Regions from separate parts of the Lactococcus muris genome, predicted to be linked through region 1. Evidence: predicted binding sites of a transcription regulator. Region 1 holds the regulator's gene; the other holds the start of a gene.
What was found. Region 1 encodes NrdR, which represses ribonucleotide reductase genes. Its sites were predicted from a motif close to ACACNATATATNGTGT; they were not measured.
Positions count from the first base shown of each region.

Region 2: a site for NrdR is predicted at 4,984-4,999, ahead of nrdD (anaerobic ribonucleoside-triphosphate reductase). Genes of this name have one in related genera too.

Region 1 covers NZ_BAAFQO010000001.1:73,404-80,779, reverse strand. Annotated here, with positions in the region: gene ACGHCK_RS00350 (DHH family phosphoesterase) at 1-1,148, shown strand, start outside; gene rplI (50S ribosomal protein L9) at 1,145-1,597, shown strand; gene dnaB (replicative DNA helicase) at 1,601-2,974, shown strand; gene ACGHCK_RS00335 (Veg family protein) at 3,083-3,346, shown strand; gene ACGHCK_RS00330 (phosphotransferase family protein) at 3,696-4,469, shown strand; gene trmB (tRNA (guanosine(46)-N7)-methyltransferase TrmB) at 4,530-5,183, shown strand; gene nrdR (transcriptional regulator NrdR) at 5,187-5,636, shown strand; gene ACGHCK_RS00315 (DnaD domain protein) at 5,669-6,832, shown strand; gene dnaI (primosomal protein DnaI) at 6,835-7,376, shown strand, end outside.
Region 2 covers NZ_BAAFQO010000009.1:76,334-83,709, reverse strand. Annotated here, with positions in the region: gene ACGHCK_RS06770 (glycine C-acetyltransferase) at 1-980, shown strand, start outside; gene ACGHCK_RS06765 (L-threonine 3-dehydrogenase) at 1,047-2,000, shown strand; gene ACGHCK_RS06760 (APC family permease) at 2,151-3,509, shown strand; gene ACGHCK_RS06755 (hypothetical protein) at 3,679-3,873, opposite strand; gene ACGHCK_RS06750 (cysteine hydrolase family protein) at 4,431-4,943, shown strand; gene nrdD (anaerobic ribonucleoside-triphosphate reductase) at 5,105-7,342, shown strand.

The DNA.
Region 1 (7,376 bases):
CAAGTATCGGAAAAATCTCACTCAACAACTTAGAGCTTGCTTTAGTCCGCGGAGGTGACCAAGCAGTCCTTCGTGAAAATACGCCGCAAGCCAAGACGATTTATTTCGGCGGAAATTCTGAAAGTCGTACTCAAAAGTCAAGAACGCGTGCTCGAGCTATCTCAACGGCTCTCCAAACGATTATTAGTGAGAGTGAGGATGTCTTCATTGTAGGACACCGTTTTCCCGATATGGATGCACTGGGTGCTGCGATTACGATGAAAAATTTTGTCAACTTATCAGGCAAGGAAGCTTATGTAGTTTATGACCCCGATCAGCTCATGCCAGAGGTCAGTCGGGCGATTGACTTGATTAATGAAACAGAGGAAGGATTTGCACATATTGTTAAGTTAGAGAAGGCCTTTGATATGAAAACAGCTAACTCTTTGCTTATCATGGTTGACCATTCTAAGATAAGCCAAACTCTAAATCTTGATTTTTATAAGTCCTTTAATAAGTTGATTGTTATTGACCATCATAGACGGGATGATGATTTTCCAGAGCATGCCTTACTTTCTTACATCGAATCCAGTGCAAGTTCAGCCAGTGAGTTAGCTGTTGAGCTTTTGCAATTCCATGAGTATAATTCTAAAATGACAGTAACAGATGCGAGTATTGCTCTGGCAGGTATTGAGCTTGACACGAAGCACTTTACCAAAGCGACAACGTCACGTACGTTTGAAGTTGCAGCTTACCTCCGTTCACAAGGCGCAGACAACAACCTCATTAAAAGCATCTTAGCTACAGAGTTTGAAAAATATAAAAAGATTAACGAAATTATTCTCAATTCTGAATATGTTGTCCCAGGGATTATCGTTGCCCTTGGGAAGCCTGAACATAAATATGATAATGTTGCCATAGCTAAAGCAGCGGATACTTTGCTTGATATGGCGGGCGTTCAAGCCGCTTTTGCTATCGCTAACCATCAAAACGGTTATATTTCTATCTCAGCACGTTCGTTCAAAGATTACAATGTCCAGACAATCATGGAAGCTATGGGAGGCGGCGGCCACTTTAATGCAGCTGCTACCCAAATATATGAACGTAATATTGATGAAGTTAAAGAAGATTTAGTAAAGATTATTAAGGAAAGAGAGAAAGAACAATGAAAGTAGTATTTTTAGCAGATGTAAAAGGACAAGGAAAAAAAGGAGAAATCAAAGAGGTACCAACAGGTTATGCCAATAATTTTCTCCTGAAGAGAAAGTTGGCTAAAGTTGCAACAAGTGCTGCTATAGCAGAGCTCCAAGGTAAGACTAAAGCGAAAGAGAAAGAAGAGGCTGAGGAACTCGCTGCTGCTAAAGTGTTGAAAGAACGCCTTGAGCAAGACGGTGTTATGGTTGAAATCAAGATGAAAGTTGGAGCGACAGGTCATACGTTTGGTGCTGTGGATAAGGCTGACATCGCAAAAGCACTTCAAAGTCAACTGGATGTAAAAGTGGATAAACGCAAAATTCAGTTGATCAATAAAATCCAAGCCCTTGGTGTTAAGGATGTTCCTATCAAGCTGCATCGTGATGTCACTGCTACAGTCAAGGTCAAAGTAAGTGAGAGATAAGAAATGCCTGATATTGATATTATCAAAGCTCCACCACAAGATTTAGCCGCCGAACAAGCTGTTCTGGGGGCTATTTTCCTTGATAGTGACCGCTTGATTGAAGTAAAAGAATTTCTATCTGCAGATGATTTTTATAAAAATGCGCATAAGATTATTTTTCGTGCGATGGAGCATCTGTCGGATAATCGTGAAGCTATTGATGTTCTAACGGTTCGTTCCCTTTTAGAAAATCAAAATGATTTGGATACGATTGGTGGAATTTCCTATATCGCTGAGCTTGCAACAGCTACTCCAACCGCTGCTAATGCTGCCTATTATGCAAAAATTGTTGCGGAAAAATCACTTTTACGCCAGCTGATTAATAAATTGACACAGAGTGTGGAGAGAGCCTATAGCCAAGAAGATTCTGCCGAGGACGTTCTGGCGGAAGCTGAAAAATCACTGATTGATGTTCAGCAAGGTCGAAATACATCAAGCTTTCGGCGTATCTCTGATGTCCTGTCAATGAATCTGGATGAGCTGGAGGAGCGGGCCAAACAAAAATCAACTATTACAGGTATTGCAACAGGTTACCCCGCTTTAGATGCGATGACAACGGGCTTGCATGAAGAAGAATTGATTATTCTTGCTGCTCGTCCCGCCGTTGGTAAAACGGCCTTTGCCCTTAATATTGCACAGAATATTGGTACCAAACAGGACAAGACAGTCGCCATCTTCTCATTAGAAATGGGGGCGGAAAGCTTAGTTAACCGGATGTTGGCTGCTGAAGGGACGATTGAATCCCATAATCTGCGCACGGGTCAACTCAACGACGAAGAGTGGAATCAATACTTTATTGCTATGGGAACGCTCTCAAAAGCCAGTATTTACATCGATGATACACCTGGCATTAAAATTACAGAGATTCGTGCACGTTCACGCAAGTTGGCTCAAGAAACCGGAAATTTGGGACTCATAGTGATTGACTATTTGCAGCTAATTTCAGGGACAGGCCGTGAAAACCGTCAACAAGAAGTTTCGGAAATTTCGCGTCAGTTGAAAATTTTGGCAAAAGAGTTAAAAGTTCCTGTCATCGCTTTGAGTCAGCTTTCACGTGGAGTGGAACAGCGTCAGGATAAACGACCTGTTTTATCAGATATTCGTGAATCAGGGTCAATCGAGCAAGATGCTGATATCGTTGCCTTTCTCTATCGGGACGATTATTATGAGCGTGCAGGGGGGGAAGATGACGATGACTTTAATGATATCGCAGAAGTGGACAATAAGGTTGAAGTAATTATCGAAAAAAACCGTTCAGGAAGTCGTGGTACAGTCGAACTGCTCTTCCTAAAGGAATACAATAAATTTGCCAGCATTGATAATCGATATGCAGACTAGCATTTCTAGTAGCATTCATGTTATAATGGATAAGATTTAAAATTTAAAATGGTAGGCTAGGCGAAAAACGCCTGCCTTTGCATTTCTAGAGAAAAATTGGAGAGTAAAATGGATAACCAAAATCAAAGTCAAGAAGTAGGAAAAATCGTCGATATCAGAAAACAAGTTGAAGAACATGTTGGTCAAACCATTGAAATTACATCACAATTTGGACGTAAACGTGAAAATCGTCATAAGGTTAACTTGATCGAGACTTATGCCACACACTTTATTATTGAAAACATCCCAACACGTGGACCGAAAGTAACAGAGTCTTACCAATATGCGGACATTTTGACACAAACTATTTTGATTCACTATCCAAATAAATAATTTGTTTCGCTCATTTATTTATTTGAAAAATTTTCTAAAGCACTGTTGGATGAGTTAAACTCTAGATAGAAGCTCAATGGTCGACTTTGCTTTGCAACATTCAATCACTTCACGTAGCGGCTCACCCTGCAGGGGGATTTTCGAGAAGTTCTCTGGTAGTAAGATTGCCAGTACTTTAGCGCTGTGCAATCCGCAGAATGGTAGACCACTGCTTACAATGTCTTGTGAATACAAGGTCTCCGTAGGAGCTTAAGCAAGCACTAGACATTATTGCAGGTGGTTCTATGACCACTCACTACTAGAAAACTTCTCAAACAAAAAACAAATAAATCCAAAGAAAGGAGTAAACATGACATCTTCAAGTTTATCAATGATACCTGTCAAAGGTGGTTCAGGAAATGCTTTTGTTGGTGAAAGCGACAATAAGCGTGTTTTTATCAAAAAAAACTGCAGCCCCTTTTTGACAAGTGTCTACCTTGAGGGGATTACGCCACAGGTCTTATGGACGAAGCGTACGGCAGAAGGTGACATGTTAGCTGCTCAGCCTTGGATTAACGGTCATACTTTGAAACCGAATGAGATGAATGATTCTCGTATTGGCAAAATCTTGCGTCATCTGCATCAAAGTGAAAAGCTTATCGAAGCCTGTAGAAAGCTAGATAACGAGATTTTGTTTCCTGCAGATCTTTTGGAGCAGGTGCTGAGTAAGAGCTCAATTTTTGAGACGAATGGTTTTTTGGCAAATGTTGTTATTGAGCTGTCTGAAACTCTTCCGGAATTAAAAGCAACAGATATTGCTGTAGTTCATGGTGATGTGAACCACAAGAATTGGTTGGTGGATGACGAAAGTGATAAAGTGTACCTTGTAGATTGGGATACAGTACTTTTGAGCAGTCCTCTTGTCGATATAGCTCACGTCTTGACACATTATATAAAACCAGAAGAGTGGGAAAAATGGTTGCTTGACTCAGGTTATGGTGTGGCAGCAAATATTAAAAGTGAGTTGATATGGTATGGGAAACTTTCGTTTTTGCGTCAAATATCAGAGTATATGGCGAGGGATCAGATTAAGGAAACGGAACAAGAAATATCACGTTTTCAGGATTTTTGTCGCTTGTTTTAAAAATTAGATAATAAAATCAGGAGGCTTGCCTTCTTATTTTTTCAATAAATAGGAGAAAAAATGCGCGTAAGAAATCGTAAAGGTGCTGCGGAGCACTTAGAAAATAACGCACATGTTGTTGTAGAAAACCCAGCAGACTTCAAGGGGCGCTGGGCAGAACGCTTTGGAAATAATCATCCCATTCATATTGAAGTTGGATGTGGCAAAGGGGCTTTTATTACAGGGATGGCTGCGCAACATCCAGACATAAACTACATCGCTATTGATATGCAATTATCTGTGCTGTCATATGCCTTGGACAAAGCTTTAGAAGCCAACCTCCCTAACGTACAGATGATGTTAGTTGATGGCGCGGCTCTAACAGAGTATTTTGAAGATGCGGAGGTGTCACGCGTTTATCTTAACTTCAGTGATCCTTGGCCCAAGAAACGTCATGAAAAACGTCGGTTGACTTATAAGTCTTTCTTAGAAACTTATGAACAAATATTGCCTAAAGAAGGTGAAATCCACTTTAAAACAGATAATCGTGGACTTTTCGAATATTCTTTGGCAAGCATGAGCCAGTATGGTATGATTTTAGAAAAAGTATGGTTGGACTTGCACGCAGATGAAGAATTTGCCGGAGTCAATGTAATGACAGAGTATGAAGCAAAATTCTCAAGTAAGGGGCAGGTGATTTACCGTTTAGAAGCAAAATTCCCAAAGAGAGGTTAAGCTATGAGATGTCCAAAATGTCAATCTGAATCGTCACGAGTAGTGGATTCACGCCAAGCAGATAATATGATTCGTCGTCGTCGTGAATGTGAAAGCTGTGGAAATCGCTTCACAACTTTTGAGCGTATTGAAGAAATGCCGCTTTTGGTCATTAAGCGCGACGATACACGTGAAGTCTTTAACCGTGATAAAATCATCACAGGAGTCGTCCGCAGTGCACGTAAACGTCCAGTAAGCAGTGAAGCTATAGAAAAACTGGTTGATCGTGTTGAACAAAGAGTACGTCAGTTAGAAAAAAATGAAGTACGTACAGAAGTCATTGGCGAATTTGTCATGGAAGAACTGATGAATTTGGATGACATTACTTATGTGCGTTTTGCCAGTGTTTATCGCTCATTTAAAGATGTAAGTGAAATCGAAGATTTACTTAAAAAGATTACCAAAAAAGACTAACGGTTGTAAAAAGAGAAATAAAAGGATGAACTATGAGACCAGGTGATTCATTTTCTATTCTAAATCGAGGAAAAATCAGCTTTGATGCCGATACTTTTTCGCTGCTTTATTTACCAATCATTGGTCGAGATGCATTTGGACTTTATCAACTCTTGCGCGTTTTTTCGACGGGCAAGATTTCTCATTTTTTGGAGTACCTTGATTTTGGTCTCAATCCCTTCATTGACGCGCTAGACAAGCTTTCAGGGATTGGACTGGTTCGGGTTTTTGACCAACAACCTGGCTATTTTTTAGAGCTTAAAAGCCCTTTGAGTTTTGAGGAATTTTTGGCAGACGATTTCTATAAGCAGTTATTAATTTCGCGAATTGGTGAAAATAAAGTTCAAGCGCTTGCTCAGAAAAATGAACCCAATGCGTTGGAAATTACTAAAAAATTCCATGAAGTTTATTCTGTCAAGTTTGAAAGGAGCAGTAAGCTTGCTCAACCAGAAAAATTTGATCTCACTTCCTTTAAGAGCATTATGGAAAGTCAGCATTTGACTTTTTCTAATGAAAATCAAGATATTTTATCGCTCTACAGTCTAGCTGAAAAATTTGACCTAAATTGGTATGAACTGTTTAAAGCCGCAGAACAAACAGCCAATGCAGATAAGACTTTGAACATAGCTCACCTTGCGAGCATGCTGGCTGGAAAGTCTGAGCCCGTGCCGTCCTTGTCTGAATTTCCTAAAGGCTTTCAAGACTTGATTGTTATCAGTAAAGAAGTAACTCCTGCTGATTTCTTAAGTAAGCTGAAACAGCAAACGGGTGGCTTTGCCTCACAGGAAGAAATGAAAATTCTTAATCGTTTGACCAAGCAAAATATAGCAGATCAAGTTCAAAATATTTTGATTCATTATGTGCTCATTCAGCAGGGAAAATCAAGCCTCAACTCAAGTTTTGTGAACACGCTGGCCAATGACTGGCTGCGTCATAAAGTTTATAATGCTGAAGCGGCGGTAAAACGTATCTTGGAGCATCAGCAAAAGGCCGATGAAAGACAAAAGAACAATAAAAGTCATAAAAATCAGGGAAAATTGGTGAAAAAAGCACCGGAATGGTCGAACGCCAGCTATGTAAATACGACCAGTGCGGAAGATATTGCAAAATTTGAGCAATATAAGGCTTCACGTCGCAAGGACAGAGAGGAGAAGTGAACATGGAATCAATCGGAGAACTTTTGAGTAAGCGCCCAGATGTACGTGGGAATTTCGATAAACTTGTGTCTGAAGTCATGAAAAATGAGCAGGTTCAAGCTTTTATTTCAGAAAATCAAATGACTGAAGATGAAGTACAGCGTAGCTATTCTAAGTTTTATGAATTTGTCAAAGAGCGAAAAAAATTCGAAAAACATGAGAAGATGGCGGCCGATGGCTATGAACCTGTCTTGATTATGAATCACGGTTATGCAGATGTTTCTTATCAGACGACAGCAGAGCTTGCCCGTCGTCAAGAAGCAAGCAATCAACTCCGCCGTGTTCAGATCATCGGCTTGCCTAGAGAGATGAAGCAGATCGATTTTTATGCGGATGTATTGACCGACAATCAAAATCAGTTTGATCTTTTCCGCAAGGTAGAAAACTTCATCGACAATTATCCAAAAGAAAAGGGCCTCTACATTTATGGAGATTTTGGTGTTGGAAAATCTTACCTCATGGCTGCCATGGCGAATGAGTTAGCCAAAAAAGGTATTTCAACTAC
Region 2 (7,376 bases), on a different contig from region 1:
AGTATGGAGCTGGTGCAGGGGCTGTACGTACAATTAATGGAACGCTTGATATTCATATTGAGCTTGAGAAGACCATTGCCGAGTTCAAAGGTACTGAAGCTGCGATAGCTTTTCAGTCTGGCTTCAATTGTAACATGGGAGCCATCAGTGCAGTTATGAAAAAAGGAGATGCCATCCTTTCAGACGAGCTTAACCATGCTTCAATTATTGATGGCTGTCGTCTCTCAGGGGCTAAGATTATTCGTGTTAAACACCAAGACATGGCTGATCTTGAAGCGAAAGCAAAAGAGGCAACAGAATCAGGCGAATATAATAAAGTAATGTACATCACAGACGGTGTATTCTCAATGGATGGTGATATTGCTAAACTTCCAGAAATTGTAGAAATTGCTGAAAAATATAATCTAATCACTTATGTTGACGATGCACATGGCTCAGGCGTTATGGGTGGTGGTGCCGGTACTGTAAAACATTTTGGATTGCAGGATAAAATTGACTTCCAAATCGGTACTCTCTCAAAAGCAATCGGCGTAGTTGGGGGATATGTTGCAGGATCAAAACTTTTGGTTGACTGGTTGAAGTCACAAGGGCGTCCTTTCCTCTTCTCAACTTCATTGACACCTGGTGCAGCCGCAGCTGCAAAAGAAGCCTTTGTATTGATGCATGATCATCCAGAATATGTAGAGACACTTTGGGACAATGCGAAATATTTCAAAGAAGAATTACAAAAAGCTGGTTTTGATACAGGTGTATCAGAAACACCAATCACACCTGTAATCTTGGGAGATGAAGCAAAAACACAAGAGTTTTCTAAGAAACTGATTGAAAATGGTGTTTATGTGAAACCTATCGTTTTCCCAACTGTACCACTCGGAACAGGTCGTGTTCGTGCAATGCCAACAGCAGCACATACTAAAGAGATGTTAGACCAAGCAGTTGCTGTCTTTGCCAAAGTAGGGAAAGAGATTGGTTTAATCTAAGCTCTGTCCTAGCAAAATTATTCCTATCGTAACTAAACATATATCAAATATATTGGAGAAAATAAAATGAAAAAAGTACTCATCACAGGCGCACTTGGACAAATTGGTTCAGAATTGACGGAACGTCTTCGCAATGATCTTGGAGTTGATAATGTTATCGCAACTGACATCCGCGAAGTTGAAGGAAATCCAGTTGTGACAGATGGACATTTTGAAATCTTGGATGTCATGGATCATGAAAAGATGCTGAAGATTGCCAAAGATAATGGTGTAGACACAATTATCCATTTGGCTTCACTTCTCTCTGCAGTAGCAGAAGCGAAGCCACAATTTGCTTGGAAGCTCAATATGGGTGGATTGGTTAATGCTTTGGAAACAGCGCGTGAGCTTGGTCTACAATACTTCTCACCATCATCTATTGCTGCATTTGGCCCAAGTACTCCGATGGACAACACACCGCAAGTGACAATTCAACGTCCAAATACTATGTATGGTGTGACGAAAGTTTCTATGGAGCTGCTTTGTGACTATTACTATACGAAGTTTGGTGTAGATACACGTGGTGTACGTTTCCCAGGATTGATTTCATACAAGACCTTGCCTGGTGGTGGTACAACAGACTATGCTGTTGATATCTACTATGAAGCAATCAAAAATGGTCACTATTCAAGCTTTATCGCTGAAGGAACTAAGATGGACATGATGTACATGCCTGATGCTATTGATGCCATTGTTGACTTGATGAACGCACCAGCAGACAAATTAGTCAACCGTAATGCCTTCAATATTACAGCTATGAGTTTTGCACCAGAAGAAATTGCTGCTTCGATTAAAAAGTTCATGCCTGACTTTACAATGGATTACGATGTAGATCCTGTACGACAAGCTATTGCAGACAGCTGGCCAAACTCTATCGATGCGACATGCGCGAAAGAAGAATGGGGCTTCAATCCTAAATACGACTTGGATGCGATGACTAAGGATATGCTTGAAAAACTTACTGAAAAATTAAAAGGTTGAGAAAACTAAGTTCACTCTATCACAAGTTTAAAAAATATGATAAAATTAGAGAGTAATCGGTTTCGAGATTACTCTCTAATGCTAATTTTAGTAATCAACGTTAAGACAATATTAATCTTGTCAAAATTTATCTTTTAAAGAGGAGCTCTTATGGAACAAAAAAATGAAATGAAGCGTACGCTTGGTTTCTTTCCTGCCCTTACGACGGTAATGGGCACGGTTATTGGTGCAGGTGTATTCTTTAAAGCAGGTCGAGTTGCGGAACTGACGGGCCAGGCTGGATTACACATATTGGTTTGGGTACTTGGTGGTATTATTTCGATTTGTGGTGGGTTAACTGCTGCAGAGCTTGCAGCAGCTATTCCAGAAACAGGTGGGATGATACGTTATATCCAACGTGGTTTTGGTAAACGCTGGTCCTTTCTCTTAGGCTGGGCACAATCAATCATATACTTCCCCGCAAATATTGCAGCGCTTGCTGTCGTGTTTGGAACACAATTTTTGAATTTGTTTGGAATGAACGTGAGTGCGGCCAATACAGCTATTGTTGGTGTTATTGCAGCTGTTTCAGTTACCTTGATTAACTTTATCAGTTCAAAAGCTGGTGGTGCTTTACAATCAGTAACAACCGTAATTAAGCTTATCCCAATCGCCTTGATTGTTATCGTTGGCTTACTTCGTCCCGGTGGGGTTGAGTTTCAGCTTCTGCCAATCCAAGCAGGGCAAAACTTGTCGTTGGCTTCAGCTATTGGTTCAGGTTTGCTGGCTACAATGTTTGCCTATGATGGTTGGATTTATGCAGGAAATATCGCTGGAGAAATGAAAAATCCAGCGAAACATTTGCCACGTGCGATTATCCTCGGGATTGTTGCTATCATGTTTGTCTATATCTTTGTTAACGCGGCCTACATCCGTACTTTAGGTATCCCAACATTGATGGAAAATAATCCTAATCTTCCTGCTATGGTAGCCGATAAGATATTTGGGGGCATGGGAGGTAAACTTGTTACCATTGGTATCTTGATATCTGTTTATGGAACAATCAACGGCTATTCTATGACAGGTATGCGTGCTTCTTATGCCTTGGCGACAGAAAAGTCTTTCCCATTTTGGAAAACTTTCCAAAAACTTTCAACAAGTGGTGTTCCAGTAAATTCAGGTATACTTCAAGTTGCTATTGCTGCAATCATGTTGGTTGTGACTATGTTCTCAAGCGATGCCTTTGATTTCCTTACAAATATGTTGATATTTGTAATTTGGATTTTCTATACTATGGTCTTTATTACGGTATTTATCTTGCGTAAGAAAGAGCCAGAACTGGCACGACCATACAAGGTGCCACTCTATCCGATTATCCCAATTATTGCAATCGGCGGTGGTGTCTTCATCTTGTTCATGACTTTGATCAGCTCAGACTATATGAGTAATCAAATTCCAGCCTTAGTTGGTGTCATCTTTACATTAATTGGTCTTCCTATTTATAGCCATTTAGATAAGAAATACCATTGATAAAATGGGAAAAACGCTCAAAGTTTGCACAGGAGTGCTATAACTGAGCGTTTTTTGTGTGGGATTAGTAAAGTCATTGGCTAAGGCGGAAGCAAAATGATTGAGCATAATTTGAGATATGACAAGGCATCTAGCAAGTCAAGCTCTCCTATCTGCCAATCATACTAGACTAAAGCTCCTCTTTTTTTGGTTTCGTACTATAAATAATTGATACGGCTAAACTTGAGCGAGTATGCTGAAACTGCTGTTCTAAAACGTAGTAACCGTCATCCGCCAGTTCTTTTAGAAAAGCATTTACTTTTTTATCGAATACAGATGAGCTGTTTTCAGAAACGATATTTTCCATTATTGTTTTGCATTTCATAACGAACCTCCTACTTGTTTTTTTATCCCTAGTACACCTCTATGTTTCACGCTTTTAATAAGCATGGCATATAGAGTTTTTCTAAAAGCGAGATGCCACAGTTGAGAGTTTTAAGGAGAAGGGATATGCCTATAACCGTTTATCGTGAGTCATACACGTTTCTTATCCAAAGCTTATTTACGGAAAAAGGGCTGCTGGTTTATTCCTTACTTCTAAGGCACCCTCCTCCTATTCCTATACAAGCTCTTTTATCCCAGCAGTGGTTGTACGTTTGCAGCCCCTTTATATTAATAATTATATAATATTTTTACAGATAAATGAATACGAAAACTTCATTTTTGGATAGAGAGCTTATACAAGTCAAAACAGGGGAGAACGGTCATTTTCGGTAGAACAGATACGGCTGTAATAGCTTTGATGAAACATGTTAGTTTCCTTGGAGCAATTGGGGATTACAATCTTTATCTAGTACAAAAGCTGAGAACTGAGTGCTCCTTAATTCATTTTCTATCTATGAAGCAGTTGACCTTATTGAGGCGGTATGTTACACTTTGCATATGAAAAAACTACTGGTACTGATTGACTTTCAAAATGACTTTATAGATGGCTCTTTGGGAACAGCTGAAGCACAAACTATTGTTCCGAGAGTGGTTGAGAAGCTTAATACTTATAAAGAGAGTGAACGCTTGGCGACACAAGACACACACTTTGAAGACTACTTAACAACGCAAGAAGGAAAGAATCTGCCCGTGCTTCATTGTCAAAAAGGAACAAAGGGTTGGGAAATTCGAAAAGAAGCTCAGGTAGGCTTTAAACGGGTCTTTGAAAAAAATATTTTCGGTTCAATACAGCTTGCAGAATACATTAGGGATGAGAGGGTTGAACAGGTAGAACTCATTGGTATCTGTACGGATATCTGTGTGATTTCAAATGCAATGCTGATTAAATCTTTTGCACCTGAAGTGAAAATTATTGTAGATGCCTCTTGTTGTGCTGGGGTCACGCCTGAAAGTCACGGTGCAGCGCTGGAAACAATGAAATCTTGCCAAATTCATATTATCAATGAATAAAGAAGAGCACATGGATCAGCTCTTTTTATTTTTCCTTGTAACACTATATATAGTGTGCTTTCTTTTATTTTCATGAAAATAGATACTATATATAGTGGAAAAAGCAAAAGTTATTTGATAGAATAGAAGGCAAGGAATTAAAAAAATAGGAGAGCAAATCAATGAAGGTGGTTGAAGAAAGCCTGGTAGAGGTTCAAGAAATTAGCGTTATAAAACGTGATGGACGTTCTGTAAAGTTCGACAGCAGCAAAATTTTTGATGCTTTAAAAAAGGCTGGTGATGAGGTGATACCACCAGTTTCGGAGACACGTATCGCTGAAATCTGTGATCGTGTGGTTCACGAAATTTTTACACGTTTCACGGACAATGTAAAGATTTATGAAATTCAGAGTATCGTTGAGCATATCTTGATGGAACTCGGGGAAACAAAATGGGCAGAGGTTTATACGACATATCGTACACAGCGCGATCTTGAAAGAAGTAAAGCCACAGATATTAACTTTACTATCGAAAAGCTTATCAACAAAGATCACACAGTTGTTAACGAGAATGCCAACAAGGACAGTGATGTTTTTAATACACAACGTGACCTGACAGCAGGAGCAGTTTCTAAAGCAATTGGCTTGAAGATGCTTCCTCCTCATGTGGCTAATGCCCATCAAAAAGGAGAAATTCACTACCATGATTTGGATTACTCTCCTTTTACAACCATGTCAAATTGCTGTTTGATTAACTTTAAAAATATGTTTGAAAATGGCTTTAAACTAGGGAATGCACAGGTGGATTCACCTAAATCTATTCAAACAGCGACAGCTCAAGCTTCACAAATTATCGCAAACGTAGCGAGTTCGCAATATGGTGGTTGTTCATTTGACCGTGCTGATGAAATTTTGGCACCTTATGCAAAATTGAACTATGCGAAGCATTTAAAAGATGCGGAAGAGTGGATTGAGCAGCCTGAAAAACGTGAAGCATATGCTAAAGCAAAGACCAAAAAAGACATCTATGATGCTATGCAGTCTTTGGAATATGAAATCAACACGCTTTTCACTTCGAATGGGCAAACGCCGTTTGTCACAGTTGGATTTGGTTTGGGAGAAGACTGGTATGCACGTGAAATTCAAAAAGCAATTTTGAAAGTACGTATCGGTGGTTTAGGTAAGGAACACCGTACAGCAATCTTCCCTAAGTTAATCTTTACACTCAAACGTGGGCTCAACCTTGAGGTGGGAACCCCGAACTATGATATTAAGAACTTAGCGCTGGAATGCGCGACAAAGCGGATGTATCCAGATATCTTATCTTATGATAAGATTGTTGAACTGACAGGCTCATTTAAAGCCAGCATGGGTTGCCGTAGTTTCCTTCATGGCTGGAAAGATGAAAATGGCAGGGATGTTACAGCTGGACGTAGCAATCTCGGTGTTGTTACGGTTAATCTCCCGCGTATTGCTCTGGAAGCAGCAGGCGATAAAGAAAAGTTCTGGGAAATCTTTGATGAACGCATTGCGATTGCTAAAGATGCTTTGGTCTTCCGTGTCAACCGGGCAAAGGAAGCTCAACCCAAAAATGCGCCTATCCTCTTTATGAATGGAGCTTTGGGCCGCTTGAATGCGGAAGACTCAGTAGACGAACTTTATAAAAATGATCGGGCAACTGTTTCTCTTGGCTATATCGGGCTTTATGAAGTTGCGACAAGTTTTTATGGACCAACCTGGGAAAACAATAAGGAAGCAAAAGACTTTACTCTTGAAATAGTGAAAAGCATGAATCAAGAGTGTAAAGACTGGAGTAAAGAAACGGGTTATCATTTCTCAGTGTATTCTACACCAAGTGAAAGTCTGACAGACCGTTTCTGCCGTATGGACAAAGAAAAATTTGGCTCAGTGGCTGACATTACTGACAAAGATTACTATACCAACAGTTTCCACTATGATGTACGTAAAAATCCAACACCATTTGAAAAATTGGAGTTTGAAAAAGATTACCCCGTTTATGCAAATGGCGGATTTATCCATTATGCTGAATATCCAATGATTCAACAAAATCCTCGTGCGCTTGAAGCTGTTTGGGACTTTGCTTATGACCGTATCGGCTATCTGGGAACAAATGCACCTATCGACCACTGCTATGAATGTGGTTTCGAAGGTGATTTCACAGCGACAGAGCGAGGTTTTAAATGTCCACAATGTGGAAATACAAATCCTCAAACTTGCGATGTTGTGAAACGTACCTGTGGCTATCTTGGAAATCCTCAAGCAAGACCAATGGTTCATGGGCGTCATAAAGAAATATCATCGCGAGTGAAGCACATGAATGGTTCAGTAGGTGTTCTCCGAGATGGGGAGAGTATTGATAGTGAAGAAGTGGATCATGTTAAAAGTAAATTTGTGAAATAAAGGCTAGAAAATAGACGAGATTTTAAAACATAAA